One region of the Mycobacterium florentinum genome, then DNA from elsewhere that is predicted to be linked to it. Evidence: predicted binding sites of a transcription regulator. Region 1 holds the regulator's gene; the other holds the start of a gene.
What was found. Region 1 encodes LexA, which represses DNA repair genes until DNA is damaged. Its sites were predicted from a motif close to CGAACANNTGTTCG; they were not measured.
Positions count from the first base shown of each region.

Region 2: a site for LexA is predicted at 5,434-5,447, ahead of G6N55_RS22910 (alpha-ketoglutarate-dependent dioxygenase AlkB). Genes of this name have one in related genera too.

Region 1 is NZ_AP022576.1:1,496,729-1,503,478, reverse strand. Features, by position in the region: gene G6N55_RS07065 (LGFP repeat-containing protein) at 310-2,697, shown strand; gene lexA (transcriptional repressor LexA) at 2,717-3,418, opposite strand; gene G6N55_RS07055 (LysM peptidoglycan-binding domain-containing protein) at 3,714-4,202, shown strand; gene nrdR (transcriptional regulator NrdR) at 4,362-4,826, shown strand; gene G6N55_RS07045 (peroxynitrite isomerase) at 4,832-5,317, shown strand; gene G6N55_RS07040 (PhzF family phenazine biosynthesis protein) at 5,328-6,014, opposite strand; gene G6N55_RS07035 (alpha/beta fold hydrolase) at 6,049-6,750, opposite strand, start outside.
Region 2 is NZ_AP022576.1:4,800,001-4,806,750, forward strand. Features, by position in the region: gene G6N55_RS22875 (TIGR03943 family putative permease subunit) at 1-91, shown strand, start outside; gene G6N55_RS22880 (GHMP family kinase ATP-binding protein) at 175-1,191, shown strand; gene G6N55_RS22885 (D-sedoheptulose-7-phosphate isomerase) at 1,179-1,796, shown strand; gene G6N55_RS22890 (D-glycero-alpha-D-manno-heptose-1,7-bisphosphate 7-phosphatase) at 1,799-2,323, shown strand; gene G6N55_RS22895 (GNAT family N-acetyltransferase) at 2,451-3,431, shown strand; gene G6N55_RS22900 (DUF5642 family protein) at 3,458-4,126, shown strand; gene G6N55_RS22905 (DUF5642 family protein) at 4,155-4,814, shown strand; gene G6N55_RS22910 (alpha-ketoglutarate-dependent dioxygenase AlkB) at 4,811-5,419, opposite strand; gene arcA (arginine deiminase) at 5,528-6,739, shown strand.

The sequences.
Region 1 (6,750 bases):
GTGTGGTCGGCGCATGTCCTTCGGCTCCGTGGAGCGCGTAATCACCCGCCCTTGGGGTGTTCTGGGACAAGATCGGTCGCGACACGATCGTCGTCCCGCATCATTTCGACATCGGAGTGGTCTCCGTTTTCGTAATATTCGCGAATTGCCTTCGTATTTCTCGTTCGCTGGAGCAAAGTTATGCGAGCCCGGCGATAATACGAACTCGGTGGGGTTCGTAGCCCGCGTTTGGGATACCAACCGCTCGCAGGGGCCGCAGGGTACGGGCATGGCCATACATAAGGGCATATCCGTCGGCTGGGAGGCTTGGTGAACGGGAAGAGAGGTCAAGTGCGCAGGCTCGCGGGTCGGGCGCTGATCAGCGTGGCGACCACAGCGTTGGCCGTTGTGCTGTTGGCACCCACCGTCTCAGCGTCCCCGATCGGTGACGCCGAAGCCGCCATCATGGCCGAGTGGAGCAAGGCCGGCGGCGACACCTCACCGCTCGGACCCCGCAAGGGCGATGTCTACCCGGTCGCCGACGGCTTCGTGTGCGACTTCGACGGCGGCAAGATGTACTTCACCACCGCCACCGGTGCCAAATTCATCTACGGCCCGATCCTGGAAAAGTACGACATGCTCGGCGGTGCGGCCGGTAGCGATCTGGGCTTTCCGACCATCAACGAGGTGCCCGGCCTGGCCGGCCCGGACAGCCGGGTGGCGACGTTCTCGGCCAGCGACAAGCCGGTCATTTACTGGACGCCCGATCACGGCGCGTTCGTCGTGCGCGGCGCCCTGAATGCCGCCTGGGACAAACTCGGCAGCTCCGGCGGTGTGCTCGGCGCCCCGGTCTCCGACGAGACCTATGACGGCGAGGTGTCCTCGCAGAAATTCAGCAACGGCCAGATCTCCTGGAATCGCAAGACCAAGGAATTCACCACTGAGCCAGCGAATTTGGCCGACCAGCTCAAGGGCCTGCAGGTAGCGATCGATCCCGGCGCGGCCATCAACATGGCCTGGCGCGCGGCCGGCGGCGTCAACGGTCCGCTGGGCGCCAAGCAGGGCGGTCAGAATCCGATCGGCGGCGACGGCATCGTCCAGAACTTCGCCGGCGGCAAGGTGTTCTTCAGCCCGGCCACCGGCGCGGCCGCCGTCGAAAGCGACATCCTGGCGAAGTACGAGGCCGTCGGTGGCCCGGTCAGCAGCGACCTCGGATTCCCGACCGCCAACGAGTCCGACGGCGGCATCAGCCCCAACAGCCGGATCGTCACGTTCTCGGCGGCCGACAAGCCGGTGATCTTCTGGACGTCCGATCACGGCGCGTTCGTCGTGCGCGGCGCCATGAAGGCCGCGTGGGACAAGCTGCGTGGCCCCACCGGAAAGCTGGGCGCGCCGGTCGGCGATCAGACCGTCGACGGCGACGTGATCTCGCAGAAGTTCACCGGCGGCAAGATCTCGTGGAACCGCGCCAAGAACACCTTCTCCACTGACCCGGCCAACCTGGCTCCGCTGTTGTCGGGCCTACAGGTGTCGGGGCAGAACCAGCCGAGCGGTTCGGCGATGCCTCCCCACGCCAAGAAGTGGTTCACCTGGAGCTGGTGGTACCTGTTCGCCCTGGTCCCGCTGCTGGTTCTGGTGCTGTTGGCGGTGTTCGTGGCGTTGCGGTGGCGCAAGCATCGCGCCGGTCGCAACAGCGCACCCTATGACCTGGAGCGCGACGTCGACGTCGGCGGCTATGACGACGCGGGCGAGCCGCGCTGGGGACCCGAATACGGCGATAGCTCCACCGAACACCTGTCATTCAGCGACGCGCACGCACCGGATCACCGGGACATCGACGACGTGCCGCGCGCCAGGTGGCCGCACGGACCCGAATCGGCCGACCTGGACGAGGACGCGGGGTACGACGAGGCGGCCCGGCCGGTATCCGAGGAAGAGTGGGATGAGTTAGCGGTCGACGAGCGGGATCCCGACTCGGTCGACACCGATTCCATCCCCGTGGTGTCGGCGGATGACCTGACCGAGGCCGGCTACGCCGACGAGCTCCCGGAAGCCGGCTACCCCGAAGCCGCCGAGGTGCCCGAGGTCGCGTATCCGGAGGTCATCGCGGAGGACGACTACGCCGACGCCGTCGCCGCCGAGGCGGGCTATCCGGAATTCGCGGACGAGGATGCCGCCTATGCGGAGGCGGGCTATCCGGGTGCCGGCGAGGAGGAGGCGGCCTATCCCGACCTGGCTGTCCCGCACACCCCGCCCGACGCCGCCCATCCCGATGCTGCCTATCCCGCCGAAGAGCCGGAGCCCGCGTATCCCGATGTCGCCGTGGCGCATACGCCGCCGGATCTTGCCGGTGCGGCCGGTGCCGCCGCTGCCGGTGGCGCCACCACGGGTGGGGCCGCATCCAGCCTGGCCGCTGCGCTCGGCGCCGCGTCCGGCGTCGCACGCAGAGCCGGACGGCACGCGGCCGCCGCGGACGACGACGAGGTGGACATCGCGCCGGTCGCGGCCATCGGTGCGCTCAGCCCGGCCGGGCGCCCGACGATTCACATGCCGTTGGAAGACCCGTACCAGATACCCGATGGCTATCCGATCAAGGCGAGTGCGCGCTTCGGCCTCTACTACACCCCGGACAGCGACCTCTACCACGACACGCTGGCCGAGATCTGGTTGTCCAGTGAGGAAGCCGCGCTGGTCAACGGCTTCGTGAAGGCCGACTGACGCGCCGGACTTCCCGGCGCTAGACCTTGCGGATCACCGTCACGACCTTGCCGAGCACGGTCGCCTCATTGCCGGGGATGGGATCGAACGCCGGGTTGTGCGGCATCAGCCACACCTGACCGCCGGCACGCTTGAACGTCTTGACGGTGGCCTCACCGTCAAGCATGGCGGCGACGATGTCGCCGTTGTCGGCGACGTTCTGCTGCCGCACCACCACCCAGTCGCCGTCACAGATCGCGGCTTCGATCATCGAGTCGCCGACCACCTTGAGCAGAAACAGGGTGCCCTCGCCGACCAGCTCGCGGGGGAGCGGGAAGACATCCTCGACGGCCTCCTCGGCCAGGATCGGTCCACCGGCCGCGATGCGGCCGAGCACGGGGACGAAGATGGGCTCCGGCACCGCGTCGGATCCGGCGACCTCGGTGGCCGGTGCGGCCGCGACCGCGTCGTCGGCGCCGCGGACATCGACGGCCCGCGGGCGGTTCGGGTCGCGGCGCAGGAAGCCCTTCTTCTCCAGGGTGCGCAGCTGGTGCGCCACCGAGGAGGTCGACGTCAGCCCGACGGCGTCACCGATCTCCCGGATGCTCGGCGGATATCCACGGGTGGTCACCGACTCGCGGATGACATTCAAGATGGTGCGTTGCCGCTGGGTAAGCGATGAATCCACGGCATGCAGCCGGGCGTTGGAGCCGGTTGCCGAGGTGTCGTTGCTGTCGCTCATGGCACTGAATGTAGCCTGCTGTAACCCGAGAATCAAACATGTGTTCGACTGGCGTGTCGCCACCTCGGGTTCCACGGGAGAGTGATCCGCGGCACTCCACGAATAACAATGGTGTAACTCGTGAAAAGACCGGGTACTTGTGCTGCATGGCACCGATAGCGACCGGGACAAGTTGTCGGTGCCGTGGTCTAGCGTTTTGCTCGTGCGACACGCTTTGCTCAAATGTTCGGATTTCGAACACACGAGCGATAGTGTCGAACACACGAGCGACGATCAGTTGACCGGAGGAACGCACATGACGCTCATGCACACAGTCTCACCGCGGACCAGCAACGTGCGGCGCCCGAGCGACGGGCTGGTTGCACGTCCTCGCTACGACCAGGAGCGCGTGCTACGGTCCCGCCGGTCCGTGCAGTCACGGCCGGCCGGAGCGCCGATGTGCTATCGCGGTACAGGCGTCTCGATGTCGGCCGCGCCGCACCGCCGCCGCCCGGTCACGCTGGGGACGACGGTGGGCCTGGCCCTGATGGCCGGAATCATCACGCTCTGGCTGGGCCTGGTCGCGAACCTCGGTCAGATCGCCAACGGCGACTCCGCCGCCGCTCCAGTGCCGGACCGGCTCTCCGTCGTGCAGGTGGAGCCGGGCGAGTCCCTGCAGGACGTGGCACATCGGGTCGCGCCGGAGGCGCCGGCCCGCCAGGTCGCCGACCGTATCCGCGAACTCAACAACCTGAGCTCGCCGGCGTTGGCGGCCGGTCAGACCCTGATCGCGCCGGTCGGCTGACCGCGCCCGCCGTGCGGTGCGAAAACCGCTCTACGCCAAGGCTCCTCGTTTCGCCCGTCGGCGGCAGCGTCCGTGTGGCAGCTGCGTTGGCCCGGCGAGGGAGCGCCCGGGTACGCTCGGAGTGTTCTTCCGAGTTGCCGGCACAGCGAAGGAGCGGTCATGCATTGTCCGTTCTGTCGCCATCCCGATTCCCGGGTGATCGACTCTCGGGAAACCGATGAAGGCCAAGCCATTCGACGCAGGCGGTCCTGCCCGGAGTGTGGGCGACGCTTCACCACGGTAGAAACCGCGGTGCTGGCCGTCGTCAAGCGCAGCGGTGTCACCGAGCCATTCAGCCGCGAAAAGGTCATCAAGGGCGTGCGCCGCGCGTGCCAGGGCCGTCAGGTCGACGAGGATGCGCTGAACCTGCTGGCCCAGCAGGTCGAAGACACCGTGCGTGCGGCCGGCTCGCCGGAAATCCCCAGTCACGAAGTCGGCCTGGCGATCCTCGGCCCCTTGCGCGACCTGGACGAGGTGGCGTACCTGCGTTTCGCGTCGGTGTACCGGTCCTTTTCGTCGGCCGACGATTTCGAACGCGAGATCGCGGCGCTGCGCAAGCACCGCAAAGTAACGACTCCGAGCTGACCCGCATGCCCACCGACTTACATCCCGATCTCGAGGCACTCGCGCCGCTGCTCGGCACCTGGGCCGGTCGCGGTTCGGGCGAATACCCCACCATCCAGCCCTTCGAATATCTCGAAGAGATCGCCTTTTCCCATGTGGGTAAACCGTTTCTGGCCTACGCCCAAAAGACCAGAGGGGCTGCCGACGGCAAACCGATGCATGCCGAGACCGGCTATCTTCGGGTGCCGGAGCCCGGACATGTCGAGCTGGTGCTGGCTCATCCCAGCGGCGTCACCGAAATCGAGGTCGGCACCTTTTCGGTGACCGGCGATCTCATCGAAATCGAGCTGGCCACCACCTCGGTCGGATTGACTCCGACCGCCAAAGAGGTCTCCGCGCTTGGCCGTTCGTTTCGCATCGACGGCGACCAGCTTTCCTACTCGGTGCGGATGGGTGCGGTCGGGCAACCCCTGCAGCATCATCTCGCCGCGGTGCTGCAGCGAAAGTCCTGAGTCTCCTTGCTCAGTCGACTTGTGTCACACCGTCGTTGACGACGCGCCCGGCGACGCGAACCCAGCCCTCGGGGCTCCAGACGGTTTCCAGCCTCGATCCCTTGCCCTGGGTGATGCTCAGGTCGCGGCTGAGATGGTCGGTAATCCGCAGCGCGGCCGAGCCGGTCGCTTCGTCTTCGGGCACACCCAGATTCGCGACGAACGTCCGGGAGCGCAACGAGCCGGCGGCCTGGTCGATCCAGGTCCACAGGTAGTGCGCGGCGTCGTCGGGAAACTCGGCCGGGTCGGCCGCGAGAAGCTGTTCGACTGAATCGAATTCGTGCATCGCGTACTCGGGACCCCATTCCGAGCGGGCGGTGACGCCGACCAGGTCGCCGTCGTAGTGCACCCGCACGACGCCGGCCGGCACCGCCAGCGTGTTGATCGGCGTGCCGTTCGTGCGCAGCCACCACGACGCCCCGACGGTGGGATGGCCGGCGAACGGGAGATCCGTGCGCGGGGTGTAGATCGTGGCATGCGCGGTGGTTGCGCCGGCCGCCGGAAGATCGATGAATACCGTTTCGCTGTAACCCAATTGGGTGGCCAGGCGCTGGCGATCGGCGGGAGCGATCGCGGCGGCGTCGACGACGCCCAGGGGATTACCGAATTTGCCGTCTTGGTCGGTGAAGACCCGCAACACCGTCACGTCGATACCCATGGCCCGACTGTACGGGCCGGGTCAAATCAATTGTCTAAGTCGCGCTGCGCTCGTCGGAGCCCATCGCGTTGAGCACCGCGACGCGCGTGTCGGCCGAGCCCGTGACCGCGGCCTCGGCCCTGCCGGTGCGCAACAACCCGCGAAGCGCCGCCTGGTCGTATTCGGCGGGTGCGGTGGTGTCGATGAAGCGCTGGACGACGTCGATGAAGCGGGCCGGGTCTTCGTGGAACGGAAAATGCCCGGAGCCCTGGAAGATCTCCAGGCGGGAACCGGGCATCGCGGCGTGTGCCATCCACGCGTGGCGCACCGGAACCACCACATCCTTGGTGCCCCAGACGATCTGCACCGGGATGGCCTCGGTCAGATAACATCGATCCAGGAAGGTGACGATCTGCCCGCGCCAGTCCACCACGGCCCGCAGTGTCCGGCTGAACGCCGATGACGCCGTCGGCTCCGGCAAGTCGTCCAGGATGCGCAGCACGTTCGGCAGGTCGCGGCCCAACCCGGTCGATCCGATCGCCAGGCCCGCGAGCCGTCCCGCCAGCTGGACCGCCGGTAGCACCAGGGGCAACCGCAACAGCGCCAACGCCTCCGTCCCGATCGGCAGCGAGGCCAACCGGAAGGCGACGTTGACGTCCTTGGTGACGCCGCCCGCGGCGACCAGGATGAGCCGCTCGACCAGATGTGGGAATTGGTAGGCGAATTGCATCGCCACCCCGCCGCCGAGCGAATGCCC
Region 2 (6,750 bases), 2.9 Mb from region 1:
GGCCGAGCGCCAACCGCACACGCCGCCGATCCCGACCCTGCGGGCCGTCTCGGTCACGCCCGTCCCCGCGCCGGCCAACCCCTACGCGTAGGCCCAAAGAACGACAAACCCGCTGGTTAGCCTGTTAGGCTCGCGTCGGCCCAGCGCAGCGAATCACGTCGGAAGAGACTCTGGATGACGCGCCCACGAATCCGCGCCCGTGCGCCGCTGCGGATTTCGTTCGCCGGCGGCGGCACCGACGTCCCACCCTTCCCCGCGCTCGAAGGCGGCTGTGTGCTGTCGGCGACCATCGACCGCTACGCCTATGGATCGCTGACTCCGCGTACCGATCGCAAGGTCACCATCGAGTCGGTGGACTTCAAGACCACTCACGAAATGACGCTCGACAGCGAGATCCTCTACGACGGCAGTCTCGACCTGATCAAAGCGGCGGTGCGGCGGTTCGGCCGCGACGGTACGGACGGTTACGACCTGGTGCTGCGTTCGAGCGCGCCGCCCGGATCCGGACTCGGCTCGTCGTCGACGATGATGGTCGCGCTCACCGGCCTGCTCGCCGAGCACTACCGGGCGCCGATGGGCGAGTACGAGACCGCGCAGCTGGCCTGTGCGATCGAACGCGACGACCTCGGCATCGCCGGCGGTATGCAGGACATGTACGCGGCGACATTCGGCGGATTCAATTTCATCGAGTTCAGCGACCGGGTGATCGTCAACCCGCTGCGCATCCGCGACGAGACCGCCTTCGAGCTCGAGCTCAGCCTGCTGCTCTGCTACACGGGCATCACGCGGGACTCCGCACGAGTGATCGAAGACCAAACACGCCGCGCGACCACGGGTGCCGACGACACCCTCGCCGGACTGCGAGCCCAGAAGGAACTGGCGGTGGCCATGAAGGCCGCGCTCCTGACGGGCAAGCTGAACGACTTCGGCGCCCTGCTGGGCGAGGCGTGGACCCAGAAGAAGCGGATGTCGCCCTACATCACCAACGCACGCATCGACGAGCTGTACGAGCTCGCGTTGCGGAGCGGCGCGCTCGGCGGCAAGATCACCGGCGCCGGCGGTGGTGGCTACATCCTGTTGTTCTGCGACTTCACCAAGAAGCACCGCCTCATCGAGGCTCTCGAGGGTGCGGGTGCCGCCATCACCGAATTCGCTTTCGAGAGCAAGGGATTGACCACATGGCAGGCATGAGCACGTCGGATGTCGTTGCACCCAGTGTGGAGACGGTCCAGGCAAGGCTGGCGGACACGATCGCCGTCAAGCAGCAGATGCAATCCGGGGAATTCGCGGCGCAGACCGTCGAGGTGGCGCGGGTCATCATCGACGCGCTGCGCGCCGACCGAAAGGTGATCTTCTTCGGCAACGGCGGCTCCGCCCAAGATGCGGGACACCTGGCCGCCGAGCTGATGGGCCGCTTCGCCTTCGACCGTCCCGGGCTGGCCGCGATCAGCCTGCCGGACGCGACGGCGGCGATCACGGCGATCGGCAACGACTACTCCTACGACGAGGTATTCGCCCGCCAGGTGCTGGCCGCCGGCCGGGCCGGAGACGTGGTGGTCGGGCTGACCACGTCGGGCAACTCACCCAATGTGGTGCGCGCGCTCGAGGCGGCCGGTCAGGCCGGGATGAAGACCGTGACGCTCACCGGCGCCCGCGGCGGCAAGGTTGCCGACGTGGCCGAGATCTGCATCAGGGTGCCCAGCGCGGACACCGGCCGGATTCAGGAAGCGTGCCTGCACCTGGGCCACACCATTTGCGAAATGGTCGAAGCCGCCCTGTTCCCGCGACCGTCCTGACGATGGGTTGGGCGAACGTCCGCACCGTCTTTCTGGACCGCGACGGGACCATCAATGTCAAGGCCGCCGAGGGCGAATACATCCGATCGCCCGCGGAATTGGTGCTGCTGCCCGGCGCGGCCGAGGCGATCGCCGCGCTGAATGCGGCCGGCCTGCGCACGGTCCTGGTGACCAACCAGCGCTGGCTGTCCGAACCGTCCGCCGACCCAGCGCATTTCGATGCCATCCAGGACCGGCTGCGAGAACTGCTCGCCGAGCGGGGCGCCCGCCTCGATGCGGCCTATCACTGCCCGCACGCGGCGAACAGCTGTGACTGTCGTAAACCGTTGGCCGGCATGTTGATTCGCGCGGCTGCGGAGTACGGCTTCGATCTGGCCGAGTCGGTGATGGTCGGCGACAGCGACGCCGACGTCGCGGCGGGCCGAGCGGCCGGCGCCACGACCGTGCTGCTGCGCGCCGGTGACGGAGGTGATGCCGACGTTGTCGTCGACGACCTCGCCGCCGCCGTACGGCTCATCCTCGCCTGAACCGCGCAACGATCGACCGGACCACCAGCGCGAGCGCAAAAGGTACGCATAAGTTGTTGCTGCATACACCGCCGACGCCATAACCTGAGCCAATCGGACCGCAAGATGGGCCGCCGTGGCCGAATTGATGGGTGCGCGGTCGGAAGAACTCGCCGCGATGGACATCTTCGAGGGATGCGCCATCGAAGACTTGGAGCCGTTGGCGGCCAGCCTGCAGCCGCTGCGCGCCGCGGCCGGACAGGTCCTGATGCAGCAGGGCGAGCAGGCCGTGTCGTTCCTGCTCATCTCCTCGGGCACCGCCGAGATCAGACACGTCGGTGTCGACGGCGCGGTGTCGATCGGCGAGACGGCCGCCGGTGCGATCATCGGAGAGATCGCCCTGCTGCGCGACAGCCCCCGGATCGCGACCGTCACCACCCTCGAGCCGTTGACCGGCTGGATCGGCGACAACGACGCATTCACCCGGCTGGTGCACATCCCGGGCATCATGCCCCGGCTACTGCGGATGGTGCGCCAACGGCTGGCCGCGTTCATCACGCCCATCCCGATCCGGATGCGCGACGGCACCCATCTGCTGCTGCGCCCGGTGCTGCCCGGTGACGACGTGCGGACCGTGCACGGTCACATCCAGTTCTCCAGCGAGACGCTGTACCGGCGGTTCATGACGGCTCGGCTGCCGTCTCCGGCCTTGATGCACTACCTGTCCGAGGTCGACTACGTCGACCACTTCGTCTGGGTGGTGACCGACGGCGACGACCCGGTGGCCGACGCGCGCTTTGTTCGCGACGAACACGACCCGACGGTCGCCGAGATCGCGTTCACCGTCGCCGACGCCTACCAGGGCCGGGGGATCGGGAGCTTCCTGATCGGCGCGCTGTCGATCGCCGCCAAGGTCGACGGAGTCGAAAGGTTTTCCGCACGAATGCTTTCCGACAACCTGCCGATGCGCACGATCATGGACCGCTACGGCGCGATCTGGCAGCGCGAAGACATCGGGGTCATCACCACCGTGATCGAGGTGCCGCACCGCCGCGACCTGGGCATCAAACGTGAGTTGGCCGACGAGATCAAACGCGTCGCCCGTCGGGTGATCGAGGCGCTCGGCTGATCCGGTATCTCGTGATATCAACGGGAATGCGGCCGTTCTGGTTTGGCGCGGTGCTCATGGTGTTGCTGGTCGCATGCTCACACGTGCCCGCACGCCGGCCGCCGGCCACGCCGTCACCGTCGGCGCATGGCACCGCCGTCAACCCCGCCAACATCAAGCGGGTGGTTCGCGACCTGCCACCCCACTACGAGGCCACCCCCAACATCCCGAGCGCGGTCTCGCCACGGGTGATCTGGGGTCTTGACCCCGACGCGACATCCAAGCCCGCGTCGTGTGCCGCACTCGCCGACCCCGGCAAGGGACGCGACCAATCGGCGCAGGGCCTGTCCGCGTCGGGTCCGGGCGGCATCATCAATGTGGCGGTGGTGGCTTTGCCAGACGTTGACCTGGACCAGGACGTCGTCGACGCCTGCGGCCAGTGGGCCATGACCGCCGCGCACACCACCGCCAGCGTCCGGCTCACCGACCCTCCGCACATCGACGATGCACAAACCGTCGGCATGGTCGTCGACATCAAATCCGCCGTCGAGGCGGGGACCGAAATCGATTCGCGGGCATACACATTCATCGCGTATCTGGGCGGCTTCTACGCGTTCACCACGGTGACCACCGATCCGGGCTCGGCGCTGCCGGCACTGCCGCCGCAATTCGCCGCCGATCTGCTGGTCAAAACGGTGTCCACGTTGCGCAGCTGAGGGTCGGGCTTTGGGTAGATTAGCCACGGTGTCCAAGCTGGTATGCGCGATCGCGGCCGTCTGTGTGCTCGCCGGTTGTTCGTCGAATGCCACGACCGCCGCGACAAATGCCGACATCGCCAAGGTCGTCGGGGTGAAGTCGAACTTTGGGCCCGAGTTCAAGGTCACCGACATTTCGGAACGTGCGATCGATCCCAAGCTGCTGTCCGCCCGCAAGCTGCCCGAGGGGTTGAAGTTCGACCCCGCCAACTGCGCGAAGTTGGCGTCGGGGCCCGAGATGCCGCCGGACGTGCAGGGCAACATGGCCGCGGTGTCCGCCGAGGGTAACGGCGACCGGTACGTCGTCATCGCGGTGGAGACGTCCAAACCGCTGCCCGTCAACGACCCGGGCAAGGACTGCACCAAGGTCGCGTTCGCCGGGACCGGGGTACGCGGCGGCCTCGAGGTCATCGACGCCCCGAGCATCGACGGGGCGCACACGTTCGGCGTGCATCGGGTGCTGCAGGCGCTGGTCGCAGGAGGTCCTCGCACCGGCGAGCTGTACGACTACTCCGCGCAGTTCGGCGACTACCAGGTGATCGTGATTGCCAACCCGCTCGTCGTCCCGGACCAGCCGGTCGCCAAGGTGGACACGCAGCGGGCTCGCGACCTGCTCGTCAAGGCGGTGGCCGCGATCCGCGCGTCCTAGCGCACGTCGCGCGGGCGGAACTGGATGCTGACGCGCGGGCCCTTGCGAATCGCCGTCTTCGGCACCGCGTGCTCCCAGGTGCGCTGGCAGGATCCGCCCATCACCAGCAGGTCGCCATGCGCCTGGGGCAGCCGCAGCGACGGCCCGCCGCCGCGCCGGCGCATCGCGAACGTCCGCGTGGCGCCGAGACTGATGATCGCCACCATGGTGTCCTCGGTGCTGCTGCGGCCGATCGTGTCGCCGTGCCACGCGACGCTGTCGGCGCCGTCGCGGTAACAGCACAACCCGATCGTGGTGAAGGGCTCGCCGAGCTCGCCCGCGTAGATGTCGTTGAGCCGCCGCCGCAGCCGCGCCAGCAACGGGTGGGGCGGCTCCTCGACGGTCAGGTCGTGAAAACTCACCAGCCGCGGCACGTCGACCACGCGGTCGTACATCTGGCGGCGCTCGGCCCGCCACGGGACCGTCGACAAGAGCTCGTCGAGCAGGTCTTGCGCACCGCGGGGATCGTCGCTGAGCCAACCGGCGCGGATCTCGATGAAGGCGCCGTCGCCGAGTTGTCGTCGCTGGGTGTGCTCGAAAAGCGAGCCCTGTACCGCGGTTCCCACGCGGCACAGTTTATCGCACATCCGTTCGATTGATCCGGACTCGCCGGGCCACCAGGGTGGCCCCGGGTATGACGCGACGGTCCCGTTTCGCGCGGCTACGGTTTAGTTGTGGGTGTGATCGAGCTGGGCACCAATTCCGAGGTGGGCGCGCTGCGGGTGGCGATCCTGCACCGTCCCGGCGCCGAGTTGCGGCGGCTCAACCCGCGCAACAACGATCAGCTGCTGTTCGACGGGCTGCCGTGGGTCGACCGCGCGCAGGACGAGCACGACCAGTTCACCGAGCTGTTGCGTTCCCGCGGCGTGGAGGTGCTGCTGCTGTCCGACCTGCTGACCGAGGCACTCAACCACAGCGGAGCTGCCCGGATGCAGGGGGTTGCGGCCGCCGTCGACGCGCGACGGCTCGGAGTGCCACTGGCGCAAGAGCTTTCGGCCTATCTTCGTGGCCTTGACCCGGCCAAGCTGGCGCACGTGCTGATGGCCGGCATGACGTTCAACGAGCTGCCCGCCGACACCCGGACCGACGTGTCGCTGGTGCTTCGCATGCACCACGGCGGAGACTTCGTGATCGACCCGCTGCCGAACCTGGTGTTCACCCGTGACTCGTCGATCTGGATCGGGCAGCGGGTGGTGATCCCGTCGCTGGCGCTGCGGGCCCGGGTGCGCGAGACGTCGCTGACCGACCTGATCTATGCCCACCACCCGCGGTTCACCGGGGTGCGCAAGGCCTACGAATCCAGATCCGCCCCCGTCGAAGGCGGGGACGTGCTGTTGCTCGCCCCCGGCGTGGTCGCGGTCGGAGTCGGGGAGCGGACCACGCCGGCCGGGGCGGAAGCGTTGGCGCGCAGCCTCTTTGACGACGAGCTCGCGGACACCGTGTTGGCCGTTCCGATCGCGCAACAGCGCGCGCAGATGCACCTGGACACGGTGTGCACGATGGTCGACACCGACACGGTGGTCATGTACGCGAACATCGTTGACAACCTTTCGGCGTTCACGATCCAGCGCGGGGCCGACGGGGTGAGTATCAGCGATGAGGCCCCGTTCTTGGAGGCGGCGGCCAAGGCGATGGGTATCGACAAGCTGCGCGTCATCGACACCGGCTTGGATCCTGTTGTGGCCGAACGCGAACAGTGGGACGACGGCAACAACACGTTGGCGTTGGCCCCCGGCATCGTCGTCGCCTACGAGCGCAACGTGCAGACCAACACCCGGCTACAGGACGCGGGCATCGAGGTCTTGACGATCGCCGGTTCCGAACTGGGCACCGGACGCGGCGGTCCGCGATGCATGTCCTGCCCGGTTGCGCGCGACGCGCTGTGAGGGTTTGCCGA